DNA from 2 places in the Pseudoalteromonas sp. Z9A6 genome. Region 2 is predicted to be linked to the other one. Evidence: predicted binding sites of a transcription regulator. Region 2 holds the regulator's gene; the other holds the start of a gene.
The links. The regulator ArgR, encoded in region 2, controls arginine synthesis, uptake and breakdown. The targets are predictions, from matches to a motif close to ANTGAATANNTATTCANT.

Region 1: GQR53_RS12885 (OadG family transporter subunit) is a predicted target of ArgR. The motif match lies at 2,019-2,036, and genes of this name have one in related genera.

What each region holds. Positions count from the first base shown of each region.
Region 1 covers NZ_WTKZ01000033.1:17,853-22,287, forward strand. The annotation lists gene oadA (sodium-extruding oxaloacetate decarboxylase subunit alpha) at 1-1,717, opposite strand, end outside; gene GQR53_RS12885 (OadG family transporter subunit) at 1,729-1,974, opposite strand; gene GQR53_RS12890 (DUF1328 family protein) at 2,493-2,666, shown strand; gene GQR53_RS12895 (hypothetical protein) at 2,724-2,915, shown strand; gene GQR53_RS12900 (YcxB family protein) at 3,049-3,516, shown strand; gene csrA (carbon storage regulator CsrA) at 3,567-3,758, opposite strand; gene GQR53_RS12910 (aspartate kinase) at 3,850-4,435, opposite strand, start outside.
Region 2 covers NZ_WTKZ01000068.1:4,120-8,554, forward strand. The annotation lists gene ispB (octaprenyl diphosphate synthase) at 1-228, shown strand, start outside; gene mdh (malate dehydrogenase) at 314-1,246, opposite strand; gene argR (transcriptional regulator ArgR) at 1,472-1,939, shown strand; gene GQR53_RS18025 (Dyp-type peroxidase) at 1,947-2,846, opposite strand; gene GQR53_RS18030 (ABC transporter ATP-binding protein) at 2,895-3,944, opposite strand; gene GQR53_RS18035 (iron ABC transporter permease) at 3,945-4,435, opposite strand, start outside.

The sequences.
Region 1 (4,435 bases), on a different contig from region 2:
CAATTGTTCCGGTATGCGTAGCGCGTATTTCAGTTTCCATTTTCATGGCTTCCATAATAATCACTACATCGCCTTCGTTAACAACTTGCCCAGCTTTTACCTTAATCTTAAAAATATTACCGGCTAGAGGCGCGTTAAGTGTTTCACCTGATGCAACCGAAGCAGACTGAGGAATGTGCTCAGAGTCTTTTAATGTTACTTCCTTAAGTTCACCACCTTGCGCTACTACTACGTCATAAACTTTACCATCTACTTTTACGCTGTATTGCTCAGCCTTCACTTTGTTACTATTTGAAACTGATTTAGAAGGTGCTTTACTGCTTTTATCTTCAACAGAAGGTACTGGCTCAAATGCATCTGGGTTGTTGCGGTTTTTAATAAACTTCAAACCAACTTGTGGGAATAATGCATAAGTTAATACGTCATCAATTTGATCATCAGCAAGTGTTAAACCTTGCTCTTGTGCTTCTTTTAATAACTCAGCTTCAAGCGTTGCAAGCTCAGGTGCAATGTTATCAGCAGGGCGACAAGTAATAACTTCCGCTCCATCAAGCACGCGCTCTTGTAGCTCTTTATTCATTGGTGCTGGTGTTAAGCCATATTCACCTTTTAATACGCCAGCAGTTTCTTTAGTAATGGTTTTATAACGCTCACCCGTTAGCACATTAAGTACCGCTTGAGTGCCAACAATTTGCGACGTTGGTGTTACTAAAGGTAAAAAGCCAAGATCTTCACGTACACGTGGGATCTCAAGTAAAACCTCATTAAGCTTATCGGCTGCGCCTTGCTCTTTAAGTTGGTTTTCCATGTTTGTAAGCATGCCACCAGGTACTTGAGCTAATAAAATGCGCCCATCAACCCCTTTTAAGCTACCTTCAAATGCCGCATATTTTTTACGTACATCTCTAAAGTAAGCAGCAATTTCTTCTAGGTGGTTTAAATCAAGCCCAGTATCGCGCTCAGTCCCTTCAACTATCGATACAATAGTTTCAGTTGCGGAATGTCCATAAGTCATACTCATTGATGAAATAGCGGTATCGAGCATATCAATACCAGCATCAATTGCTTTTTGGTAAGTAGCAGTACTTAAACCTGTTGTAGCGTGGCACTGCATAGCAATTGGAATTGATACAGTTTCTTTAAGTGCTTTAATTAGTTTTTCAGCATCGTACGGCTTTAATAAACCCGCCATATCTTTAATACAAATTGAATGACAACCCATATCTTCAAGCTGTTTTGCAAGAGTTAGCCACATATCAAGTGTATGAACTGGGCTAACTGTGTACGAAATAGTACCTTGAGCATGAGCGCCTACTTTTACAGCCGCTTTAACAGCTGTTTCTAGGTTGCGAACATCGTTCATTGCATCAAATATACGAAATACGTCAACGCCATTTTTATGTGCACGTTCTACAAACTTTTCAACTACGTCATCAGCGTAATGGCGGTAACCTAATAAGTTTTGACCGCGTAATAGCATTTGCTGTTTAGTATTAGGCATCGCTTTTTTAAGTGCACGAATACGCTCCCAAGGATCTTCGCCTAAATAACGAATACACGAGTCAAATGTAGCACCGCCCCACGATTCAATAGACCAATAACCCGCATCGTCTAATTTGCTAGCAATCGGTAGCATATCGTCTAGGCGCATACGCGTTGCTAATAATGATTGGTGAGCATCGCGTAATACCAATTCTGTTAATTTTAATTTAGCCATGTGTGTGCCCCTTATTTATTATTTGATTTGTACTGAGCAATGGCAGCACTAATAGCAGCGACGTGCTCATTAGGCACACCTTGAGATTTAAAAGATGGTGATTTAACTGGTGTCGCCACGTCAGGTTCGCTTAAGCGCGTCACCAAATTAGACATAAGCGTTACTGCACCAATTAATATCGACAGAAATACAAACACCCCAACCATGCCAGTAAGCATTAAGTTACCAGCCGTTGTGAGTAGAGCACCTATATCCATTTTTCTCCCCTTGAAACCCATATCGAAAATAAAAAATCGATTTAATTAAATATTTATTCACTGGATAATAACAAAACTAATCGCTTTGTCTACATCTTGTAAATTGGTAAAACCAATTAAACAATACACAACATAACACTCAATTAATTTACATGCTATAACTCAGCAATCACGCGCCCTACAATACATACAAGAAATAACGACTATAGCTAATAGTTATATGGAAGTTGTTAATTAACTATCAAGCTAAGTAAAAATAAACACCAACTTTTAATATTAAATGCAAAGCCATTGCCACTTGTTAATTGGTCTTACCAAATAAACCCTATTTAGTGAATATTTAGCAGTTATTTGCAACAGTGTGAATAACTTACATAACAAAGCGTAAAAGTTACTAACCAACTAATAACTAGAACAACAGTAAAAAACCATAACCAATTGATATTTATAAAAAATAAACTTTGGCATATAACTGGCATTAGTTGTTATGAGCAAATTTGATAACCAAGGAGAAAACAATGTTACGCTGGACAATTACATTTTTAGTTATTGCTTTAATCGCTGCAGTGTTAGGTTTTGGTGGCATCGCAGGTGCCGCAGCTGGTATAGCAAAAATTATATTTTTTATCTTTTTAGTACTTTTAGTGATTTCATTAGTTTCAGGTGCACTACGTGGTAAATCACCCAGGTAGATAAAGCATTCAACTAACAAACACTAAAATTAATTAATACTTACAAGGAATTACACTATGAACTCTACAACTTTAAAAGCAGCACTAATCGCAGTATTTGCAGGTTTTTTCATGATGGGTTGTGAAGACAACCATGCAGAAGACGCTGGCGAACGTATCGACGAAGCAGTAACTGACGTGCAAAACTCTGTTGAAGATGCATGTGAAAATGTTAAAGAAGGCGTGAACGCTGAAGAAACTAACTGTTAATTCTTCTTGTACCGCTAAAAAAACGGCTTTCGAGCCGTTTTTTTGTGCCAGTAATAAAATCACTGACTATAAAGCTGCTCATTTAGCAGTTAGCTTGTTAAAATAAAAAAAACGATATTTAAAGCAAGGCAAAATGGCATTCACAACCACCTACACATTAGATAAACCCTACTTTTACGAGTGTTTTGATGAGTCACTCCCTTATAGTAAGCGTGCAAAACCTAAATACTTTTTACTTGTGTTGTTAGTTGCGCTTGGTTTATTTGGCATTTATGTTTTAGATGATCATTACTTAGGATCGTTTATGATCATGTTAGCGGTACTCGAATGCGTCGCTTTTTACTATCGCAGACCATGGTGGGTAACCAGACAAATGCTCAGCAGAGCATCAGGCTCTGAGGTAACACTTACCTTTGATGAAGAAGGTATTAAATCTGCTAATCATTACAAAAGCTATCAATTAGAATGGCAAAATATAAGCGAAGTAATTGACACCCAGCAAGGTATTATTATTAAAAACAAAAGCGGCATGCAGTACATATCAAAACAAATACTTAGTCCTGAAACACTCGCTTTTATAAACAAAAAAGCCACTCAGTGAGTGGCTTTTAGTCTAGTTGAGTTAATTACTCAACTACGTATACGTGTTGATTAAGCATTGCCCGGATTAGGGTTCGACTTTTCAGCTTGTATGCGCATGTAAATCTCTTCACGATGCACTGATACGTCTTTTGGTGCATTAACACCGATTCGAACTTGATTTCCTTTAACACCTAGAACAGTAACTGTTACTTCGTCACCAATCATTAGGGTTTCACCTACTCTACGAGTTAGTATTAGCATTCTCTTGCTCCCATGTTCCAATAAAAATTATAAGATTCCGCTTAAACATACTAATGAAAATTAGACTGAAAAGTAAGTAAAAACTCGCAATCTATCCATTTTCTGTTAAAAATGCCTTGTGTAATGCACGAACAGCCAACTCTAAGTACTTTTCATCTATTAAAACTGAAATTTTAATCTCTGAAGTCGAGACTAAAACCACATTAATATTTTCCTGCGCTAATGCATCAAAAAATAAACTAGCGACACCAGAATGTGATTTCATACCCATGCCAACAGCAGAAACTTTAGCTACTGCTTGCAATCCGCTTATATTTTGAGCACTGAGCTGAGCTTGATCTTCACTCAATAATTCAAGTGCTTGCAGATAATCATTCGAGTGCACAGTAAAAGCATAGTCTATTTTTTCAAAGTTATGATTAACTTGATTAATCATATCTATTTCGATGCCATTTTCGGCAAAAAGTTTCAATATTTTTGAAAGATATTGCGTGCCCGTTGGCACACCTTGTACCTTAATTAAACATTCGTCACGATTAAACGCAATCCCCGATACAACCTTGCTTGGCATATCGTTCTCCTCAAAACTTATTAATGTACCTTCATCGGGATTAAAGCTCGAAAGCACCCTAAGTGGCACATTATGTTTTCCTGCGGCTTCTACTGAGCGAATATGC
Region 2 (4,435 bases):
GAGCAGCAAACACAGCTCATTCGTGATGCAATAGAGCACAGTAATGGTATGGAGCATTTAGAAGAAATTTTAACTGCACTAAAACAAACTAATGCGCTTGAGTTTACAATGCAAAAAGCAGAGCTTGAGGCCGAAAAAGCCATTGCCTGTTTAGACTTTTTAGCTGAGTCTGACTATAAGCAAGCACTTATAAGCCTTGCCCGTATTGCGGTTGACCGCGACCACTAGTTTTAACTAGTTACACAGTGTGACATTAATTCTGAGCAATAAAAAAGCCTGCAAATGCAGGCTTTTTTGTTGCTTAAAGCGGCTATTACGCCATGAAATCAACACCTTCTTTGATGTCTTTTTTCAGAGTTTCAAGCATGTCATTTTTTGCTTTTGTTTCAAATGCGCTTAGTTCGCCGTAAGAAAGAATTTCTTCTACGCCGTTTTTACCTAAACGTATTGGATGTGCAAAGTACTCTGCATCGCCATTTTCAACAGCAACGTAAGCGTAATCTACAACTTCTTCACCTTGTAGGCCTTTAACTAAAGACATACAAAAACGAGCTGCAGCAGCACCCATAGATAGCGTAGCTGAACCACCGCCGGCTTTAGCATTTACAACTTCAGTACCCGCATTTTGGATACGTGGAGTAAGTGCAGAAACTTCTTCATCAGTGAAAGAAACACCTTCAACTTGAGAAAGTAGAGGCAGAATAGTTGTGCCTGAGTGACCACCAATTACTGGTACTTTTACAGTTGCTACGTCTACGCCTTTAAGTTCAGCAACAAATGCTTCTGAACGAATAACGTCAAGCGTAGTAATACCGAATACGCGTTTAGCGTCGTAAGTACCTGCTTTTTTGAATACTTCAGCAACAATTGGAACTGTGCCGTTTACTGGGTTAGTAATAATACCTACTAACGCTTTAGGACAGCTGGCAACAATGCCTTCTGCTAAAGTTTTGATGATGCCAGCATTTACATTGAATAAATCAGCACGATCCATACCTGGTTTACGTGGCATACCCGCTGGGATAAGAACGATGTCAGAACCTTCAAGCGCTTTATTTAAATCGTCTGCGCCAAAGCCTGCAACTTTAACATCTGTTGGGATGTGAGAAAGGTCAACCGCAACACCTGGTACTACTGGTGCAACATCATAAAGTGATAATTCAGAGCCAGCTGGTAAGCCTGTTTTTAATAATAAAGACAACGCTTGGCCGATACCGCCTGCAGCACCTAATACAGCAACTTTCATTGGAATTCTCCGTAATTTGAGGTAGGAAACATTTGTGGCTCTTAAGATAATGAAATTAGCGACTAAAAACAAATTTATCCTGTCTATTTCAAGTATATTTTCGACCATAGTCGTAAACTTATGTGATTTAACGCATCAAACTGGCAAGTTAACTAAACAACTGCTGCATAATTATTCATTTTTGTGTAGAATTTGCGGCATAAATAACAAAAACGAATAAAGACTATGCAACCACAAGATAAACAAGAAGCACTGGTAAAAGCATTTAAATCACTATTAAAAGAAGAAAATTTTGGCTCTCAAGGCGAAATAGTTGATGCGTTAAAAGATCAAGGTTTTGACAATATAAGCCAAAGTAAAGTATCACGCATGTTAAGTAAATTTGGCGCTGTACGCACACGCAATGCCAAACAAGAAATGGTTTACTGCTTACCTGCTGAAATGGGTGTACCTACGGCTAAAAGCCCATTACGCCAATTAGTAATCGACATTATGCACAACGAAATGATGATCATCATTCGTACCAGCCCAGGTGCTGCTCAGCTTATTGCACGTTTATTAGATTCATTAGGTAAAGCAGATGGCGTACTAGGAACAATTGCAGGCGACGATACTATTTTTATCGCTCCTGCTAAAATATCTGAAATAGATGTAACACTTGAACGCGTTCGCATTTTATTTGATACGGTTTAATAGCAAATTAAATTTGTTTTAAAAACTCTATTGAAGGTGCAAAGAAAGCAGAGCCCATATCGGCTTGAGTAAAATCAAGCCAGTGGTCGTAGCAATCCCCTTCCCCTAAACGACTATTAAGTACTTTTTCAAATGCGGTGCCCGTACAAGCGCATGTAATTGATAACATTCCCTGCTCATACACGTCGCCATAAGGCATGCTTTGATTTAATAGTAGCGGTTGTCCGTCTCCGTCTTTTAGCTCACTTCGCGAAGCATGGCTGGTTTCGATCGCTGGGGTAATTAGCGTGTTATCAAGACGCGTACGTCCCATTATTTGCTCTTGCTCACTCAATGATAAATGCTGCCACATAGTTAAATCATGTTTATAACGCTGAACATGAATATAACTCCCCTGATCTTCAAAGCTACCAGGGTTGCTGATTAAAGCCGTAGCGCGCTTTTTTCTTCCATGTGCGGTGTCGCCACCATAAATAAAACCGTTAAAATCACGACCATCTAAAAAACGAAAATTACGAATTTGCTCCACCAGCTCAACATCGGGGGCAAATAATTTTAAAATTTGCAGCGCAAATAAATGGTTAACATCTTCACGGTCAGAGCGAATTTGCACAAATAAATCGCACGGTTGTACGCTCATTTGGTGATCGCTATGGGTTATATTGGGAAAGCTCTGTAATTCGCTTGGAGTGTATTCAGGGAGGATATGCGGCCAGTATTGCGCACCAATAGCAACCATACAAGAGAGCATTGATTCTGAAAATTGATCGCTAAACTCTTCTTCTATAGCGCTTACTTGTTTTAACTTTGCGCGAAGTGATTCGTCTTGACCATCAAACACATTAAAAAATAAGTGCAAACCGTGTAAGTTTGCTTCAGCACAAATCCCTGATTGCGCTTGCGCCATTGTTATTCCTTAGTTTTACAGATAAAAACACAGCGAATAACAAATTAATTACGATTCGAAAAAATTCACCGTGTGAGGTTTTATTTTTATTATAACCTGATCATTATTTTCAAATGACTGGCCATATTGTGCAGCAACTTCAATTTCTTGTTCATCAATAACAAGCGAATAAACATACGCCGAACCAATAAAGCGACGACTTATGATTGTAGCTCGCTTGCTGAATTTGTCACTTTGGTTATCTGCCACTAATTCTATTTGATGAGGGCGCACATATATAAGCCCTGCACTTACATTATGCTTACTCTCAACATAAGATTCGACTAAACCAAATGGTGTTTTATATTCAGTTGCGGTTAACACTTCTGCGCTTAAGTATATGCCCTGACCCAGAAACTCTGCAACCTCCTTTGAACATGGAGCTGCAAAAAGCTGCTCAGGCGTGCCTTGTTGCTCAATTTTACCGCGATGCATAATGGCAAGTGTATCTGAAAACGCAAACGCCTCTTCTTTTGAGTGTGAAACAAACACAGCAGATACTTGAGTTGCCTTAATAATTCGACGTATATCGGCAATTAATTCAAAGCGTACTTGTGTGTCGATGTTTGAAAAAGGCTCATCAAGGAGTAATAAACTAGGTTTATAAGCTAATGCACGAGCTATAGCGACGCGTTGCTGTTGGCCACCCGATAACTGATGTGGAAACCTGTCAGCACATCCAATTAAATGCACAAGCTTAAGCATTTCATCAACGCGTTGCTGCTTTTGAGCTTTGCTCATATTACCAAGCCCGAATGCAATATTATTTGCCACCGTTAAATGCGGAAACAACGCATAATCTTGAAACATCATGCCGATGTTACGATGCTCAGGTGAGACAAAAGATTGCTCATCACTCACTAATTTACCGTCTATAAAAATAGACCCTTGCTTGGCTTCAATTAAACCTGCAATCGCCTTTAATGTGGTTGTTTTGCCGCATCCACTCGCCCCGAGTAGACAAACAATTTCATCTTTACCCACTGTTAAATCTAAATCGTGAATAACCTTTGTGCCGTTATAGTGATAGCTCACGCCTTGTAAAATTAAACTACTCATTTAACTACGCTGCTCCATAGAACGATTAATAAAATACAAAGGAATAAACCCAACAATAACAATAAATAATGCAGATATTGAAGCAAGCTCTAATTGCTCATCACTCACATACTGAAATACATGAGTAGCTAAGCTTTCAAAATTAAACGGTCTGAGCAATAGCGCAGCTGGCAACTCTTTCATACATTCAATAAATACCAATAAGGCAGCAGTGAGTAACCCTCTTCGCAGTAAAGGTAGATGCACTAAACGCAGCGTTTGCCCTTGGCTTTTACCCATTGATTGGCTTGCCATATCAAGTGATGGACTAATACGTAAAAAACTCGACTCAATTGCTCCGTGTGCAATGGCGTAAAACCTAACAATATAAGCAATAATAATAGTAAGAATGCTACCTGTAAGTAGTAAGCCAATGTCTAAGTTATACTTCTCGAGCGCTGTGTTAATGGTGTTCTCTAATAATGTAAGAGGTAATAAAACCGCAATAGCGA